Regions from separate parts of the Bacillus sp. 1A genome, predicted to be linked through region 1. Evidence: riboswitches for the same ligand, from Rfam matches in the RefSeq annotation. Region 1 holds a riboswitch; the other holds the start of a gene.
The links. Region 1 has a riboswitch for FMN ahead of ACUN0F_RS26130 (ECF transporter S component). Riboswitches for the same ligand answer to the same signal wherever they lie in the genome.
Positions count from the first base shown of each region.

Region 1 (8,982 bases):
CCAAAATAAAAAATACACCCGGAATATATCTTGTTTCGTAATTTCCGCTAATTGCTGCAATGTACAACCGATACGTTCATATCCTGTTAATCTATATGTTACAATCGTCGCTTCTACCACATCACCTTTTCCTAAAAGATTATGTATTTCTTTCCATAATCTTTTAGCCAATTCACTTCGCCTATATGGTATACCTGTTAAAAAACGTTTTACCCACATCATTATTTCTGTATCTTGTTGAATGGGAATAAACTTCGTATTATTCTGTTGTAAATTAGATATAGTTTGAATAATTAATGATAATCGTTTCCAAAATGTTTCACCTAATTCACCATAGTGTAAACCATGTAAATACGTGGGAAAAGCATACACTTCCTCCCATGTATGTAACTGCATTTTACCTTTAGATGTTAACAAATATGTATTTTCATGTATTTCTCGAATCAAATCTACTTGCAACAACTTTGCAACTTCCCGATCATAGTCTGTTCTATTTAACGATTTATATATTCCAAACAAAAATGAAATTCGGAACATATTTCCATCTTGTAACGTTTGCGAAGATCGTTTTCCTTTTAATAAATAATAAATAGAAGAAACGGTCCTTTCACCATTCAATTGTTTTAAACAATACAATAAAGTATATTGTAGTTGCATTACCGCTTCCACCTTTCAATCTAGCTTAATTACTTTTTAGTATGATTGCACTATTCTATGTTACTCATTAAACTTATCATATCGGCACTATGTACTTGTATATAGTATATTGTACCAAACGAAATAACATTTACGTATTTTGAAAATCTTATGACATAATGCAAAAATTAGTTGACACTCTAATTGATAAGGATTATCATTATAATTTTATGTTGAAAAGTTTTAAAAACCGTTTTACAATAAGGTTATAATTTTTATGGCGAGCTTTTCACATACATATTATCAGGAGGGAAAAAAGATGGCAAAATATACAATCGTTGATAAAGATACTTGTATCGCATGTGGTGCTTGCGGCGCTGCTGCACCAGACATTTATGATTATGATGATGAAGGTATTGCATTTGTAACGTTAGACGATAACCAAGGTATCGTTGAAATTCCAGATGTATTAATTGAAGATATGATGGATGCATTCGAAGGTTGTCCAACTGACTCAATTAAAGTTGCTGATGAATCATTTGATGGCGACTCTTTAAAATTCGAATAGTCTTTTATTAACTTCAAAAAATATCCCTCATTCATATGAGGGATATTTTTTGTTTTCTATTTTCATTCTACTTAATAAAAAACCACTAGTAGTTCCATACTACTAATGGTTTTATTTTATATTTTATGCATTTTTCATTTTTGCAAACACCCATACTTTCAGGCGTGAGAATAACGCTACAAATACAATTGTCACAACAATTCCTTTAATCAAATTAAATGGTAAGATTGCCGTTACAACCGTTGTTCTTATAGCCTCGCTAGACATAGCTGGTGAATTTAAAAACCAAGTGTAAGCTGGGAATATAATGATGTAATTTAATACACTCATAATGAGCGCCATTGTAATTGTCCCTAGCATTAATCCTGTCGTTAAACTCTTAACAGTACGATACTTTCTAAATAAGAAAGCTGCCGGTCCAATAAATAAACATCCTGCAATAAAGTTAGCAATTTCTCCAACTGGCACTCCCGTTAAACTCCCTTGAATCCCGTAATGTAAAATATTCTTTATCGCCTCTACAATTATCCCTGCAACTGGCCCGAAAATAATTGCTGCAATTAGAGCTGGTACATCACTAAAATCAATTTTTAAAAATGGCGGAAGCCCTGGAAACGGGAAATCCAACATCATCAGTAAATATGCAATACTACTTAGCATCGCTACACTCACCATCTGCACTACACTGTTTTTTTGTTTCATCTTTCTCTCTCCTTTTCCATCGATCATCTCATGGAAAGTGGAAAGGTTCTGCTATGCCTACTTTTTCATAGAACGAAAAAACCCTTTGTGTTTTACACAAAGGGAGAATTTAAGGCACATCAAACAGACGTTCAAATCCATATCTTTTTTGAACGCTTGAACCTCCATCTTCTCCCATCCAGACTATACTGTCGGCTTTGGAATCACACCAAATCCTGCCTTAACGGCTCGCGGGCTTAGAACAAAATCACATATAGTTCATCACCGCCGGTCGGGATTTTCACCCTGCCCCGAAGATAGACCGATATTCTATTTTCCACTTTATTATACAACAACATAATCGTATTGTGAACAAAAAAAGCGTAACTTATTAAAAATAAGTTATTAATTTTATATAACCAAAACCAATCACTATATTTTACAATACACCCCAGATTTTTTAGTATTCGGCATTTCCCCTATGAATCCCCTAGTCATATATAATGAAAAGTGATAAGATGTTGAATTGTTAAGATAAGAACATTTTCTGGATTATGGAGGAAATGTCATGAAAAAAGAAAAGAGACACTCTATTCGAGAAGCAATGAAAAAAAACTTAAGAAAAGAATACTTTTACTTAAAAAAAGAATTACTTTTCTACTGTCCAATTGATTTAGGCACATTCTCAAGCGAGACATACTATGCTGCTTTCGATGAAGATGGCATCAGTATTTATCAGTATGATAAAAAAACAGAGAGTAAATTAAAACTGTGTGAGCGTCACCCATGGAAGAGTTGGAATAAAGTGAAGGTGGATCATTATTTGACAACTTCTCAATTTATTTTTCAAGGTGAGCGAAACTGGATATTATCCCTTTTCCAAAAAGGAAAAGAAGCTCAAAAAATAATTGAAGAGCACACATCTTTACAAACTGAAGTTGTTTCCCGCTCTTTCTTAAAAAAACTTCCAGGGTTCCGTTCTAATGCACCGTTGAATAAATACATCGGCAGCATTTGCTACACTGCACTTATTGCATTTTTATTAAAATGGATGATTCCATTTCAAGCACCACAAATCGCCCTGTACTCCATTTCAATCGGTTGTATGCTTCTTGGTTTACTTTGTTTGACAATCGGTTTAATCGAACCGACTATTGTACTATTTCGAACGAACGAAAAAACAAGAACGAAAGTATTTTACTTATATAGCTACTTAGCTATTTCTGGATTTATATGTGTCTTTATTTTTTGGTAAAAAAAAGAGCTAGTTTAACTAGCTCTTTTTTTACTTTACGTATAATTGTTGATTTGGATAAATCCGATCTTGCTGCAGTCCATTTTTTTCTTTAACTTCCTTAACTGACATACTAAATTTCCGGGCAATACTAACTAAAGTGTCCCCTTTTTGGACGACATATAAGGATGAGGAAACAACTTCATTTCTCTGTTCATTTAGAACAAGCGATGGATTCATCGCATTCTTTTTCGCCATCGTCCATCTTCCTTGATGAACTTCTAAATGTAAGTGTGCACCTCTCGATTCTCCTGTATTTCCTACTTCTCCAATTATGTCTCCTTTTGAAATATAATCCCCTTGAACTACATATCTCTTATTTAAATGTGCATACACGGCCTCATATTCTCCATGTTTAATAAATACAACGTTTCCATAACTACTTGAATAATAAGACTTTGTTACCTTACCTTCTTGAATAGCTGCCACAGGCGTGCCAATCGGTGCTGCTATATCTATACCGTAGTGTTTTCCATGCCTTGTCCCAAAATAATCACTTATCTGCCCTTCAACAGGCCATGTCCATTGATTTCCCTCTGCGTACACATGTAATTGAGATAAAAACAATACCGTCAATAACATGACGCCACATTTTAACACTTTCATATACATCCTCCGTTTTCTAATTAACACCATACCTTCTCTTATTTTGGTATATTACAGAAAAAAGTATACAAAAAAAAGAAAGTGAATCACTCCACTTCCTTTTCGTTTTTATCACGAAAAACGATTGCACTGCGATTATACTCCACATCTTTTACTTGTAATCGAGCGTTTATTACTCTAGCTACCGCAAACAAATAATCAGATAATCTATTTACATACTTTAGAACAACTTCATTTATTTCCCCTTCTTTTTGCAAGGACACTACACATCGTTCTGCTCGCCTTACAACTGTACGTGCAATATGAATAGCAGCTGCCGCTTCGCTTCCACCCGGTAAAATAAAACGCTCTAACGGCGGTGCTTCTTTTATATACGAATCAATCCTTCTTTCTAAGCTTTCAACCATTTCAACCGTTACTTTATAAGGAATTTTCCCCTCTACTATCGCCAAGTCTCCCCCGCAATCAAATAGTTCATGTTGAATATTTTCAAGTTCATTGTAAATATCTCCAAAAGATCCGCCTTGTAGCTTAGTCATTGCATATCCAATATGAGAATTCGCCTCGTCTATCGTGCCATATGCTTCAACTCGGATATTATCTTTATCCACTCTGCCGCCTATTACACTTGTTGTCCCTTTATCTCCTGTTTTCGTGTATAATTTCATCGCTTCACGACACCCCTCTTGCTATTCTTCATTCGACTAAGATAGAAAAAAAGTTCTACTGTTATTTATTTAATTGATTTTACAAAAAAATAAATAACAGTAGAACTTTATTCATTATCAACTTTAAAAACGTATATCTAAATTATACGATTTGGTAAATATACAGAGAATGTAGTTCCCTCTCCAACAACACTTGAAACAGCAATTTTACCATCATGGCCTTGCACAATGTTTTTTGCAATCGCAAGCCCGAGTCCTGTTCCACCTTTTTTCCCACGTGTTCTTGCTTTATCAGCTTTGTAGAAACGATCAAATAAAAATGGAATATCTTCTTCTGGAATGCCAGCGCCCGAATCTTGTACTTCAAAAGTAAGACCATTATTTATCGTATTAATTACAAGCGTTACATGTCCGCCTGCATTCGTATGACGAATTGCGTTATCAATTAAATTCGTCAATACTTGTTCCATACGATCTGCATCAAATGGGTATTGCTCAATTGGATTTTGGAAATCAACTGTTAATGTGACTTCTTTATCCTTTGCAATTCCTTGGAATTTACGACCTATTTTTTCAACGAAAGGATGAATATCAACTTCACCTATATGTAACTCTACATTACCACTTTCCATACGCGCTAAATCTAATAGTTCATTTACAAGTTTACCTAAACGAACAGATTCATCATAAATGATTTGAACAAACTCATTAATTTCTTCTTTCGTTTGCACAATATCATCTAAAATCGCTTCACTATACCCTTGAAGCATTACCATCGGTGTACGAAGTTCATGTGATACGTTTGCAATAAAGTCTTGACGCATCTTCTCAAGACGGCGTTCTTCCGTCATATCACGTAATACAGCTACAGCGCCACGAATTTTCGTTTGGTTGTAAAGCGGCGTCATAAGAACTACATAGTTCCCTTTTTGTAAATTAATTTCAACCACTTGTTGTTGTTCACTTTCTACAACGAGATGGAATAGTTCAACAAGTTCAGAAGGTAGTTTTTTACTGAGCTCTACTTCCTTTTCCTCTTGCCAAACTTGTAAGAAATGTTCAGCCGGCGGATTAATTACAACGACTTCACCTTCTTGATTTAACGTAATAACCCCATCTGCCATACTACTTAAAATACTTGCTAACTGTTCTTTTTCTTGCTGCAAGGCATTCATATTAAACTTCAACTGTTTCCCCATTTGATTTAAGGCCGTTGCAAGCTCACCAATCTCATCCTGAGATACCATAGGTGCTTTCGCATCAAACTTCCCACGCGCGACCTCAAAAGCAACCTCACGCATTTTACGGAGTGGTGCTGTAATTCGAGTAGATAAGAAGAATGCAAAGAACGTTGTTAATATAATCGCAATCCCTGCTGATAAGAATATAAAATCAGTCGTTCTCTCCATACCTTGTATCGGTACTTGTAAAGATTCGTATACGAACACTGCACTTTGATTTTTTGAATGCACTGGTTTTCCGACAATCATAATATCATTTTCAGTGTTTTTATTCTTTCTACTATTAGAGGCTTTTCTAATGTTATTCTTAATTTCTTTTTTGTCTGTAAACACAGCCGCTAATTCTTTATCTTCTTTCAAATCATCCATTGTAAGAGTGACTAACCCTTCTTGTTTCGGCGAAGAAGATATTTCTTTACCATCTTCTACAATAATAATCCTTGAAAGGGGATCAGAGAATTTGTACGCGATATTCTCAATCGTTTTTACATCGGCACCTTCTTCAATTAACTCTGAAACACTTGTTGCAACTTTTTGAAGCCTAGCTTCACTCATATCAACATAATATGTTCTAAAAAACTGTGAAAGTAAAATCGCAACAAATCCAAGAACAAACGAAACGAGAAGTAATATAGTCATCCATAACTTCCCTACTACACTTCTCCAAAGCATCAGTCGTTCACAACCTCAAATTTGTAACCTACGCCCCAAACGGTAACAATCATCTTCGCAGCATCTGGTGATTTTTTGCTTAACTTCTCACGTAAACGCTTTACATGCGTATCAACTGTACGTAAATCTCCGAAGAATTCATATTGCCATACTTCTTTTAACAATTGCTCACGATCAAATACCTTATCAGGCGCTTTCGCTAAGAATAATAGTAATTCGTACTCTTTCGGTGTTAAGTTTACTTCATTACCATCTGCTGTAACACGGTGTGCATCATTATCAATTGTTAAATGAGGGAACACAGTAACATCTTTTGTCGTTGTATCTTGTGTAAAGAACGTTGTTGGTACAGAACGGCGTAAGACCGCTTTCACACGAAGCACTACTTCACGTGGGCTAAATGGTTTCACAATATAATCATCAGTTCCTACCTCAAACCCTTGTACTCGGTTTACTTCTTCACCCTTCGCTGTCAACATAATAATTGGCGTCGCTTTTTTCTCACGAACCCCTTTACACACTTCAATACCATCTTTACCTGGCATCATAAGATCTAATAGGATTAAATCGTAATCATTTTGCAGTGCCATTTCTAAAGCTGTATCACCATTGTCCGCTTCTTCAATTGTGTATTGTTCTCTTTCTAAATACATTTTCAACAAACGACGAATACGATCCTCATCGTCTACAATTAAAATTCTTGATTCATTTTCCATTTCTACCCGTTGCGTACTTTTACCACAACGGTTTACACCTACCCTTCTACACTAGTATGTTGCGCTATTCTCGTTTATTTAAGCAATCTTCTAAATGTTTCACTTCCCATATTATGCTTCACAAGAATAATAAAGTTTGTTCAATTTTTTTCCAAAACTATGTATTTTTTTTGAACAGGATATAATGTCCTCGACATCATTTTACAAAATCAACCGCTACTTTGTCATGTTTTTCTCAAAAAAGAAGAAAAATTGACAAAAATAAAATAGGAAAGTGACATTCACTCTCCTATTTTATTTCTCTATGCGTATGAATGTAAACCCGCGATAATTAAGTTTACTACAATAAAGTTAAACATAATGATTGCAAAACCAATTACCGCTAACCACGCTGACTTCTCTCCGTGCCACCCTTTTGATAAGCGTAAATGTAATACCGCCGCATAAAAGAGCCAAGTAATAAGCGCCCAAACCTCTTTTGGATCCCAACCCCAAAAACGTGTCCACGCTATTTGAGCCCAAATCATGGCAAAAATTAATGCACCTAATGTGAAAACCGGGAATCCAATTGCAATAGAACGATATCCCATTTCATCCAGTAAATCACTATTTGTATTCTTTACTAACGGCTGAAGTGCTGCCGATACTCGTTTGCGTAAAACAAGTCTTAATACAATATAAAGTAATGTCCCAACTAACACAGACCAAATTACTGTATTTAATTTTTTCGCATTTACAATCGCCGGAACTTCAACTGTCGGCTCTAATTTATTTTCTGTCAATAACTTTCCTTCGTGCGGTCCCACTAAAGCCGGAAGATTGTACTTCATTTCCACTTGTTGTTCATTTTTATCAACCCATTGAAACTTCGCTTCATATTTCATACTAGAAAATACCGTTGTCACTCCAATAAACCCAACTGTACAAACAAGTGTGAACACTACCGTTTCTAACCAAAATGTACGTTTGCTTCTCGTTGATTGATCTACATTCTTCAATAAATACATAACGCCCGTAATAAAACTAATTGCTAAAATTGCTTGTCCTGCTGCTGCAGTCGTCACGTGAATATGCAACCAATTACTTTTTAAAGAAGGAATAAGCGGAGATATTTCCCTCGGAAACATACTTGCATAAGCAATTAATAAAAGCGCAACCGGTAATGCAAATAGTCCGATTATACTTACGCGGTACATAAAGTACATGACAATAAATGCTCCGACAAGCATCATGCCGAAAAACGTACCAAATTCAAAAAAGTTACTAACTGGCGCATGACCTGATGCGATCCACCTTGTTACAAAATAAACTGTTTGTGCAATAAACCCTAAAATTGTAATCGTTATTCCTACATTTGCCCATTTATGACCCTTTTCTTTAATTGCTCCCCCAAAAAATAGAGTGGCAATTAAATATAAAATAAATGCGGTAAAGAGAAAGTTACTACTTATTTGCACCATATCGTTTCCCCACCTTAACTAATTTTTTTATCGACTACTTTATCATTTGGTTGCGGAATTGCTGTACCTTCTAGTACTCTTTCAATATCTTTCTTTAAACCGAACCAGTTTTTATTCGTATGTCCTGCAATCCACCATTCATCATTAACGCGTTGTATCCAAATACGGCGATGATTCCAATACATTCCTTGAATGACACCAACCATAAATATAAATCCTCCAATACCGAGAATCCAAAGCGTTAAATCTTTCCTTACAGTAAGTGCTGTTGCATTTTGCATTTCCACGCCTGCAAACGACATTTTATATTTATTATTTCCATCAGGTTCTATATTTTGCTGAATACCAACAAAACTCACTTCACCATCTGGTGTTTCAGGCGTAAACATTTTAAATACAAATGCAGGGTTGTTTGGTAATTTTGTTTTTGTATTTGGTCT
Region 1 covers NZ_JBQYLZ010000001.1:5,112,624-5,121,605, forward strand. Annotated here, with positions in the region: gene ACUN0F_RS26120 (helix-turn-helix domain-containing protein) at 1-657, opposite strand, end outside; gene ACUN0F_RS26125 (ferredoxin) at 956-1,204, shown strand; gene ACUN0F_RS26130 (ECF transporter S component) at 1,328-1,906, opposite strand; FMN riboswitch at 2,069-2,208, opposite strand; gene ACUN0F_RS26135 (hypothetical protein) at 2,454-3,140, shown strand; gene ACUN0F_RS26140 (peptidoglycan DD-metalloendopeptidase family protein) at 3,171-3,785, opposite strand; gene ACUN0F_RS26145 (cob(I)yrinic acid a,c-diamide adenosyltransferase) at 3,872-4,453, opposite strand; gene resE (sensor histidine kinase ResE) at 4,591-6,366, opposite strand; gene resD (DNA-binding response regulator ResD) at 6,366-7,082, opposite strand; gene resC (cytochrome c biogenesis protein ResC) at 7,385-8,542, opposite strand; gene resB (cytochrome c biogenesis protein ResB) at 8,557-8,982, opposite strand, start outside.

Region 2 (8,982 bases), 2.7 Mb from region 1:
CTAAAACGTATAGCGTAGTTGCGAATGCTTTCTTAGCTTCTGGCGGTGACGGATTCGTATCATTTAAAAATGGGAAGAATTCAGAAACTGGTCCAAACGACTTTGAAGCGCTAGTCGATTATGTAAAACAATTAAAAGAACCAATTCAGCCAGTTATTGATGGAAGAATTCAAAAGGTAAATTAAGTATTTCCCTAATATGCGATCCAGATTTTATTGTAAAGGATACGCACTTATACTTAATCCACAATATTAGTAAAACCTAAAAAGGATACTCGTTCTTACAATGAACATAGTATCCTTTTCTTTAGTTATCAAAGTGTGATGTTTTGTTAAAATCATACTGTTGTAAAAATTGTTGTAACGCCTCTTCTACAAGTTTAGATTTTTGAATTCCTTTCGATTCTGATATAACGTCTAATTTTGCTAATATTTCTTTATTAATAGAAAAGGTACGTTTCTTTTTCTCTGTACTTATACTCATAATGGGCACAATTACTTCTTCTCTCTTTCTTAATAACTCATAAATACTTTGTAATTGCTCATAAATTAATAATTGATAATCCGTTTTCGCATATTGAAGGGCTGTCGCTTCTTGGAGTTGTAAGTGACGCGGTTCTTCTCCATCTCCTACAAAAATACGTTTCTTCTGTTCTCCATCATATTCGTATCCAATCAATCTTAATTTCTTTGATAATGTATATGGGCTTATTTCAAGACGTTTTGCTATAATAGCGATGGATTCACGTCTATTTAAGCAATCTATAATTTCTCCAATCGTCACAATTTCCCTCCTCCCGTGTTGAAATGACACTAGTATGGTATGTTACAATGATTTTCTAACAGTATATGCAAAACGAATAGCCTGTGCGATTCATACGATTTCAGAAAAGGAGGATTTCCATATGCTTTTTCGTAGCTATACCCCACAGTTTTATAATGAAAATAAACAACTCATTCCTAATAGTATTGCTACGATGGAAAGCGTTATGATCCATAATCGAAAACAAACTCTCCTTATGCGCGCGCAAAACATAGAGCAGCCAATTTTATTATGCTGTCATGGCGGACCTGGCATGGCACAAATTGGATTTATTCGTCATTTTCAAAAAGAATTGGAGAAACACTTCATCGTTATTAATTGGGATCAGCGCGGGGCAGGTAAATCCTTTTCAATGAAAGATTTCGGAGCAAATTTTACAATCGAACAATTCGTTTCCGATGCAAAAGAAGTGATTCAATATGTACTTAAAAAATTCAATAAACAGAAACTATTTCTCGCTGGTCATTCTTGGGGAAGTATTATTGGGCTTAACATAGCACATCAATATCCACAGTATATCGAGGCTTACATCGGTATTGGGCAGATTGTACATATGAAACAAAACGAAGAATTGCTATATCAGCATTTAATTCGTTCTGCAAAAAAACATGATCATAAAAAAGCATTAGCGTCCCTTTTAAAATTAGGCAAACCACCATTTTTAGATACGAGACGCCTTATTATTCAAAGAAAGTGGCTTGGCACATTCGGCGGAGCAATCCAAAACGGATCTTCCTTTTCTTTCATACGAAAAGGCTTCTTTTCCCCTGAATATACGCTATTAGATTGGTTCAAGTTTCTCGCAGGAAATTTAAAATCTGGCGTTTTATGGGAAGAAATGTTGACAATCGATTTCTTTTCTTCTATTTCATGCTTATCTATTCCGGTTTATTTTTGTTCTGGTCGCTATGATTATCAAACTCCTTATGCACTCGTTCAGGAATATTGTGATGTAATAGAAGCCCCCATAAAAAAGATGATTTGGTTCCCAAATTCAGCACATTCTCCTGATTTAGAAGAACCAGAATTATTCGCTAATTCTTTACAATCAATTAAACAAGAGCTAGCTTTTCAACATTAGTAACAAAAGGCTCTTTTACATTTCATAGAAAACAATTTATAATAATATGTCGCAACTATGTATAAATATAGCAAAGTGCTTCATATTTACTTGCCTTAGCACAATAAAATTTTAGGGAGATTACATTTATTATGAATGCTGTACTCGTCGCAGTAGCAGTTATGCTATTGCTTAGTTTGTTACGTGTCCAGGTCATTGTCGCCATCATTGTTGGAGCTTTAACAGGCGGAATTATCGGCGGACTCGGTATTTCAGAAACTATTAACACTTTTACAACTGGCCTTGGAAACAGTGCTCCAATCGCTTTAAGTTATGCAATGCTTGGCGGTTTCGCTATTTCCCTTTCCAAAACAGGACTTCCAGATGCCATGATTCAAACTGCACTAAAATGGATTGGCAATGAACAAGACACGAAAAAACAAGTTTATTCTAAAATACTTATTTTATTCATCATTTTAACGATGGCTTGTTTCTCACAAAATGTGATTCCTGTTCATATCGCTTTCATCCCCATCTTAATTCCGGCACTTTTAAAAGTATTAAATGAGCTGAAAGTGGATCGCAGACTTGTTACATGTATTATTACATTCGGATTGATTACTCCTTATATGTGGATTCCAGCAGGGTTCGGAAAAATTTATCATGACGTATTGCAAACAAATGCTGCGCAAAGTGGTCTTACATTTGATGTCGCACTTATTCCAAAAGCAATGACTATTCCAGCAATCGGTATGATTATTGGATTATGTGTAGCGGTATTCATTACGTACCGGAAACCTCGTACGTATGAAACAGAACAAGTTCATACTACCGCAAATGAAATCGTTCCCTATACAAAACGTAGCATTACTTTCGGATTGTTATCTATCATAGCCACATTAACTGTTCAATTAGCAACAGAATCAATGATTTTCGGTGCTTTAGCGGGGATTATCGTCTTATCAGTAAGTGGTAGTCTACCTCTTAAAGAAGCAGATGCGATATTAACAAGCGGAATGCGCATGATGTCCTTTATCGGTTTTGTTATGATCGCTGCCGCTGGATTTGGCGCTGTTCTTCGAAAAACAGGACATGTTGAATCTCTTGTGCAAACGAGTGCACATATAATTGGAAATAACAAACCACTCGCTGCATTTCTTATGCTTGTGATTGGACTTCTCGTTACGATGGGAATTGGTTCATCCTTTTCAACCATCCCTATTTTAACAACAATTTTTGTGCCTCTTTGCATGCAGCTTGGATTTAGTCCAATGGCCACAATTGCAATTATCGGTACAGCTGGAGCGCTAGGCGATGCGGGATCTCCAGCATCAGATAGTACACTTGGGCCAACATCCGGTTTAAATGCTGATGGTCAACACCATCATATATGGGATACATGTGTACCAACTTTTCTGCATTATAATATACCGTTACTTATATTCGGCTTTATTGCCGCAATTACATTATAAAAGGTGCGTTTTATACGCACCTTTTACTTTTTTATTTTTTCTTTTAATTGTTGTAAAGCTATTTTCCCATTTTCTTCGGCGCAACTTTCAATTTTCATGAGTGACGGGCCTATCCATTCACTGTCTATGCTCCCGTTCGGTCCAATAATTTTCAACTTATCCGGTATACGGATATTGAAATTTTTCGCTGCTTGAATTAACTCAAAAGTAACCTTTTCACTTGAAGTTACAATTCCATCTATATACGGGTAAGTTTGTAAGAATGTAATAAACTGTTTATTCGTATACCCTTGTACACATACTTCTCGATAAGAGATCCCTTCCTCCCAAACAGCGTCTAAAAATCCTGATATGCGCTCTTCCATTTCTTCACTATCTTCTCCCTCATCGAAATAAGCAAGAAATTGACAGCCTTTTTCTTTTAATAAAGAAACCGTTCTTTGTCCACTTTCATAATAATTTGCATGGGATTTTTTTTCATCAATCACAACAAACGGAAGTGGAATTTCTCCTATACTTTTAAAAACGGATCTTGTTAAAATAACACCTGCAACGTTATTTTCCTTCAACATATGTATGTATCTATTTTTATTCTCTATATTACAAACAATGATTTGATATCCTTCTTTATATGCTATTTCCTCAATACAATGTAGCAAAGTGATGTTTGATGAGTCATATAGATTATCTACAAGTAATGCAATTATCGTTGAATTCTCTTTAAATAATGGCTTTGCTGCATTATTTGGCCTATAACGTAATTCCTCAATTGCTTCCTTTACTTGTTCTACTGTGTCCTCATGAACGTATCCTTTTTCATTAATAACTCGTGAAACGGTTGCGACTGAAACACCTGCCAATTTTGCAACATCACGTATAGTTGCCACATCGTCACCCCTTAATATGGTAATAGATTACAATTTTACGGTAACCTAAATTACAATATTCGTCAAGGTTAATAACTTATATTTCTGAAAATTGTTACATCATTTTATTAAACGATACTCTAACTGTATTTCATGTAAAATTGGGATGTTATCATATCCGATACGCGGAATTTCTTTCTTTATTTTTCGTGCCTCTTCCACTGCATTCACATATAAATTAGTCATCACAAAATTACGTTTTTGGTAAAAACGTAACGCATTCATATTATCATTTGTTGTTATGAGCCAAACCCGCCCGCACCGTTCTTCTTCTTCTTCTGCAACTTGTAATACACAATCTACAAGTTTCGTCCCTATTCCTTTTCTTTCTTCAAAGCTATCTAACGATACAATTTCACACATATTTCCGGTCACTTCATACGTTATAATTCCGATTATTCTGTCATCCGAGAGCGCAACAAATCCTGGCAACTCTTCTAACTGATGCCCCTTACCACGTGAAACCATCAATGAACTCCCCCAGTTCTCACACATAAACATTCGGATTGTTTCTTTCATCGCTGGCGTAATTTTTTGTATATACACCATTTCCTATTTCTCCCCTTTTCTATCATTGTGATACAATGTAAGTGTATCACATGTAACGGTATTTGGAGGATGAGGTAAAGTATGAAACGTTTTTTTGCAGCATTGTTTACTATACTAGGTGCGATAACTGCCCTTGGGATTTTCTTTACAAATAAAGTGATGTACTTAAAGAAAAAAACAGAGGAAGAAGTACTCGAAAGAGAAACAAAAAAACATTTTCGTTTAGAGGATTTTGATGCTCTTCATAAAGAAGAAATTCATATTCCTTCGCAATTCGGATATGATCTTCACGGATATTACATTCCTGCTGGTCATTCCAATAAGTTTATGATTTTTTGTCACGGCGTAACTGTAAATAAAATGAACTCTGTAAAATATGCAAGGTTATTTTTAAACAGAGGGTATAATGTCGTTATTTATGATCATCGTCGTCATGGTAAAACTGGTGGAAAAACAACAAGCTATGGATACTATGAAAAACATGATTTAAAATCTGTAGTTGACTGGCTAAAAAGTCGCTTTGGAACAAATATAACACTCGGTATTCATGGTGAATCTATGGGAGCTGCAACACTTCTTCAATACGCAGGACTTGTAGAAGATGGTGCTGATTTCTATATTGCAGATTGTCCTTTTTCTGATTTCTACGGGCAATTACAACACCGTTTAAAGGTTGAATTCCATTTACCTAAATGGCCTTTATTACCTTTAGCAAATGCTTTTTTAAAAGTACGTGACGGTTATACGATTCGCGAAGTTTCACCAATCGATTGTATAAAAAATATTAATAATCCCGTCCTCTTTATTCATAGTAAAGATGATGATTATATTTTAGCTGATATGACGAAATCACTATATGAAGCAAAAGAAAACAATAAACAACTTTATATTGCAGAACGCGGTGCACACGCTTGCTCTTATAACGAAAATAAAGAAGAGTATGAAGCAGCCGTTGATCAATTTTTAAACTCATATGTAAAAAAAACAAAAAACAGGCTTGCATAAGCCTGTTTTTTTATTGCGCTAAAACGTCTGTAACTTGTTCCATATTTACAGAAATCCATTGCATTGCATCATCTAACGTTGGAAATTCTGTCGTTTGAAATGTTACTTCATCTTGAAGTAACCAAACATCCTTTGCCTCTTGCCCTACACCTGCAATGGACCAATGTAACAAACTATATGGATGATTATCATTCAAAAATGATGCCCACGTGCGCTCATTTGCAATGTTTCGTAATGTATGTAATTGTTTATCCATCTCTCGTCACCTTACTCTAGTCAGTTATAAAAAACATTATAACACTCTCTTCTCTCCCAAAGAAAGTGCTCATTTTACCCCGCATTAACGGGCAGTAAAACTCCCACCTCAAAACTCAACTAAAACAAGGAAGTTAGGTGGGAGATTAACTGCCCCTAAAAGCCCGATTGGTTCAACTAATAATTAGTGGGGGGATACCTCCCCCACTAATTAAAGTTTCACTTTATATTGTCAAGTACTTCTCTTAATTATATGATGAAATTAAGCGTTTGGGAAGGAGGGATAGCGTTGGCGAAAGTACAAATTAAAGTAAATGATAATGGCTCTTTTCGCGTTACAGGGGACGTGGAATTAGTCGATTCACAAGGGAATGTATTCCCAGCAAAACCGGCATTTTCTTTATGCCGTTGTGGTTTATCAAAAAATATGCCTTATTGCGATGCTTCGCATAAAGGGAAATTCGAGTCTGTCGTTAGAGCACCAGAGGCAGAATAATTTCACATGTGACATGCACATTTTTTTGTGCATGTTTTTTCTTTTCATTAACTCTCGTCCCCCTTTTCCTTACAACATTCCTCGTACTTTTGTCCTCATTCCAACTTACATATATTTTCACATAATTCTTCACATTCGAATATTTTTTTCTAGCCTTTTATTTTTTTTGTGCTATAATTTGAGCAAACAACATCCTTCGGGGTCGGGTGAAATTCCCAACCGGCGGTGATGAAGTGCAAACTTCTAAGTCCGTGACCCGTTTTCAACTCGAAAACGGTGGATCTAGTGAAACTCTAGGGCCGACAGTATAGTCTGGATGGGAGAAGGATATGTTTTCTAGTAATTTTATATAGCGAATACACTTTTATTTCAGTATGCATATTTTTAAAGTTTCGTTTTGAATCTTTATATATGTTTTATTTTGTATACTTATGTTTCTATACTGAAATAAAAAGATACGACTAGCGTTTGAAAAATTCGATATTTTTGCTAGGTTTTTTCCTTATGCAAAAATACCAATCATCGTTAGGTTTCTTTCCTGTACTTTCGTATTCGAACTATATTTCTAGAAATCACGTCTCCCAAACCCCAAGGATATAAAATCCTTGGGGTTTTTTGATTTTTTCAGGAGAGGTGAAGAGAATGACAGATCAAGAATATATGAGGATTGCCCTACAGTTAGCAGAAGGGACATCTGGACAAACAAGTCCAAATCCTATGGTTGGTGCTGTTGTTGTAAAAGAAGGAAACATCGTCGGTATTGGCGCTCATTTACGTGCTGGTGAAGAACACGCAGAAGTTCACGCGCTTCATATGGCTGGTGAAAAAGCAAAAGGAGCTACCGTTTATGTAACACTTGAACCGTGTAGCCATTTTGGAAAAACACCACCTTGCTGTGAATTGCTCATCAAAAAAGGAGTCAAACGGGTTGTAATTGCTACTCTTGATTGCAATCCTCTCGTTTCTGGTACTGGAAAAAGGAGATTAGAAGAAGCTGGCATCGAAGTAGCTACCGGTGTTCTTGAAACAGAAGCCACCTTATTAAATCGTTTCTTTTTTCACTACATGAAAACGAAGCGTCCATTTGTAACAATAAAAACAGCGATGAGCTTAGATGGAAAAACAGCAACTGTCACGGGTGAAAGTAAGTGGATTACAGGTGAAGAAGCACGAGCTGATGTTCACCAATATCGTCATACACATGATGCGATTCTCGTTGGAGTGAATACAGTTATAGCTGATAATCCGCATTTAACGACAAGAATTCCTAACGGGGGTAAACATCCTATACGCGTCATTTTAGATACCCATTTACGAACGCCACCATCTTCTCATGTCATAACAGATGGTTTAGCACCGACATGGATTTTTGTCGGTAAGGATGTAAATAAAGAGAAAATAGCTTCTTATGAATCTGAAAATATAGCTATATTCCAAATGAAAACAAAACATATAGAAATCAAGGACCTCCTTTTCTTTCTTGGAGAGAAGAAAATTCTTTCTCTATTCGTTGAAGGTGGTCAAACAGTTCACGCAAGCTTCTTACAAACAAAGCATTTCAATGAAATTATAACTTATATAAGCCCGATATTAATTGGTGGGAAGGATGCCCCTACTTTATTTGGTGGAAATGGTTTCGCAGCATTGCAAGATGCACTTTCCTTGGAAATTCAAGAGATGAAACAAATTGGTGATGATATAAAAATCGTTGCGAATGCCCGAAGTGAGGTGACGGAATGTTTACAGGAATTGTAGAAGAATTAGGAACGATTGCAAACATGCAACAAAGCGGAGAAGCGATGAAGTTAACGATCCATGCAAATAAAATTTTATCAGATGTTCACTTAGGTGATAGTATCGCGGTTAACGGTATTTGCTTAACTGTAACGAGTTTCACAACAGCTTCATTCACAGTGGATGCAATGCCTGAAACGATGCAATCAACATCACTTCGCATGCTTAAACAACACTCTAAAGTAAATTTAGAGCGGGCGATAGCTGCAAACGGACGATTCGGTGGGCATTTCGTTTCAGGACATATTGATGGCATCGGAACGATATTAAACAAAAAACAACACTATAATGCCGTCTATTACAAAATAGCTATTGCTGATGAATTGCTACGCTATTGTTTGCATAAAGGTTCCGTTGCTATTGATGGAACGAGTTTAACGATATTTGATATAGACGAATCTTCCATCACAATCTCACTCATCCCACACACAGTAAGTGAATCTGTTATCGGAGAAAAGAATGCCGGTGACATCGTAAATATTGAGTGTGACATGATCGGTAAATATATCGAACGCTTTATTTCTAAACCTGTAAAACGAACAGGTTCAATGAGCGAAAGCTTTTTACAAGAAAACGGATTTCTATAAGGGGGAAGCATTATGT
Region 2 covers NZ_JBQYLZ010000001.1:2,443,560-2,452,541, reverse strand. Annotated here, with positions in the region: gene ACUN0F_RS12485 (bifunctional metallophosphatase/5'-nucleotidase) at 1-185, shown strand, start outside; gene ACUN0F_RS12480 (ribbon-helix-helix domain-containing protein) at 307-783, opposite strand; gene ACUN0F_RS12475 (alpha/beta fold hydrolase) at 905-1,903, shown strand; gene ACUN0F_RS12470 (Na+/H+ antiporter family protein) at 2,035-3,354, shown strand; gene ACUN0F_RS12465 (LacI family DNA-binding transcriptional regulator) at 3,378-4,241, opposite strand; gene ACUN0F_RS12460 (GNAT family N-acetyltransferase) at 4,341-4,829, opposite strand; gene ACUN0F_RS12455 (alpha/beta hydrolase) at 4,911-5,834, shown strand; gene ACUN0F_RS12450 (DUF2552 family protein) at 5,845-6,090, opposite strand; gene ACUN0F_RS12445 (CDGSH iron-sulfur domain-containing protein) at 6,379-6,585, shown strand; FMN riboswitch at 6,774-6,917, shown strand; gene ribD (bifunctional diaminohydroxyphosphoribosylaminopyrimidine deaminase/5-amino-6-(5-phosphoribosylamino)uracil reductase RibD) at 7,228-8,340, shown strand; gene ribE (riboflavin synthase) at 8,322-8,966, shown strand; gene ribBA (bifunctional 3,4-dihydroxy-2-butanone 4-phosphate synthase/GTP cyclohydrolase II) at 8,979-8,982, shown strand, end outside.
Region 2: it holds a riboswitch for FMN, as region 1 does, so the genes downstream of both, ribD (bifunctional diaminohydroxyphosphoribosylaminopyrimidine deaminase/5-amino-6-(5-phosphoribosylamino)uracil reductase RibD) here and ACUN0F_RS26130 (ECF transporter S component) in region 1, are expected to answer to the same signal.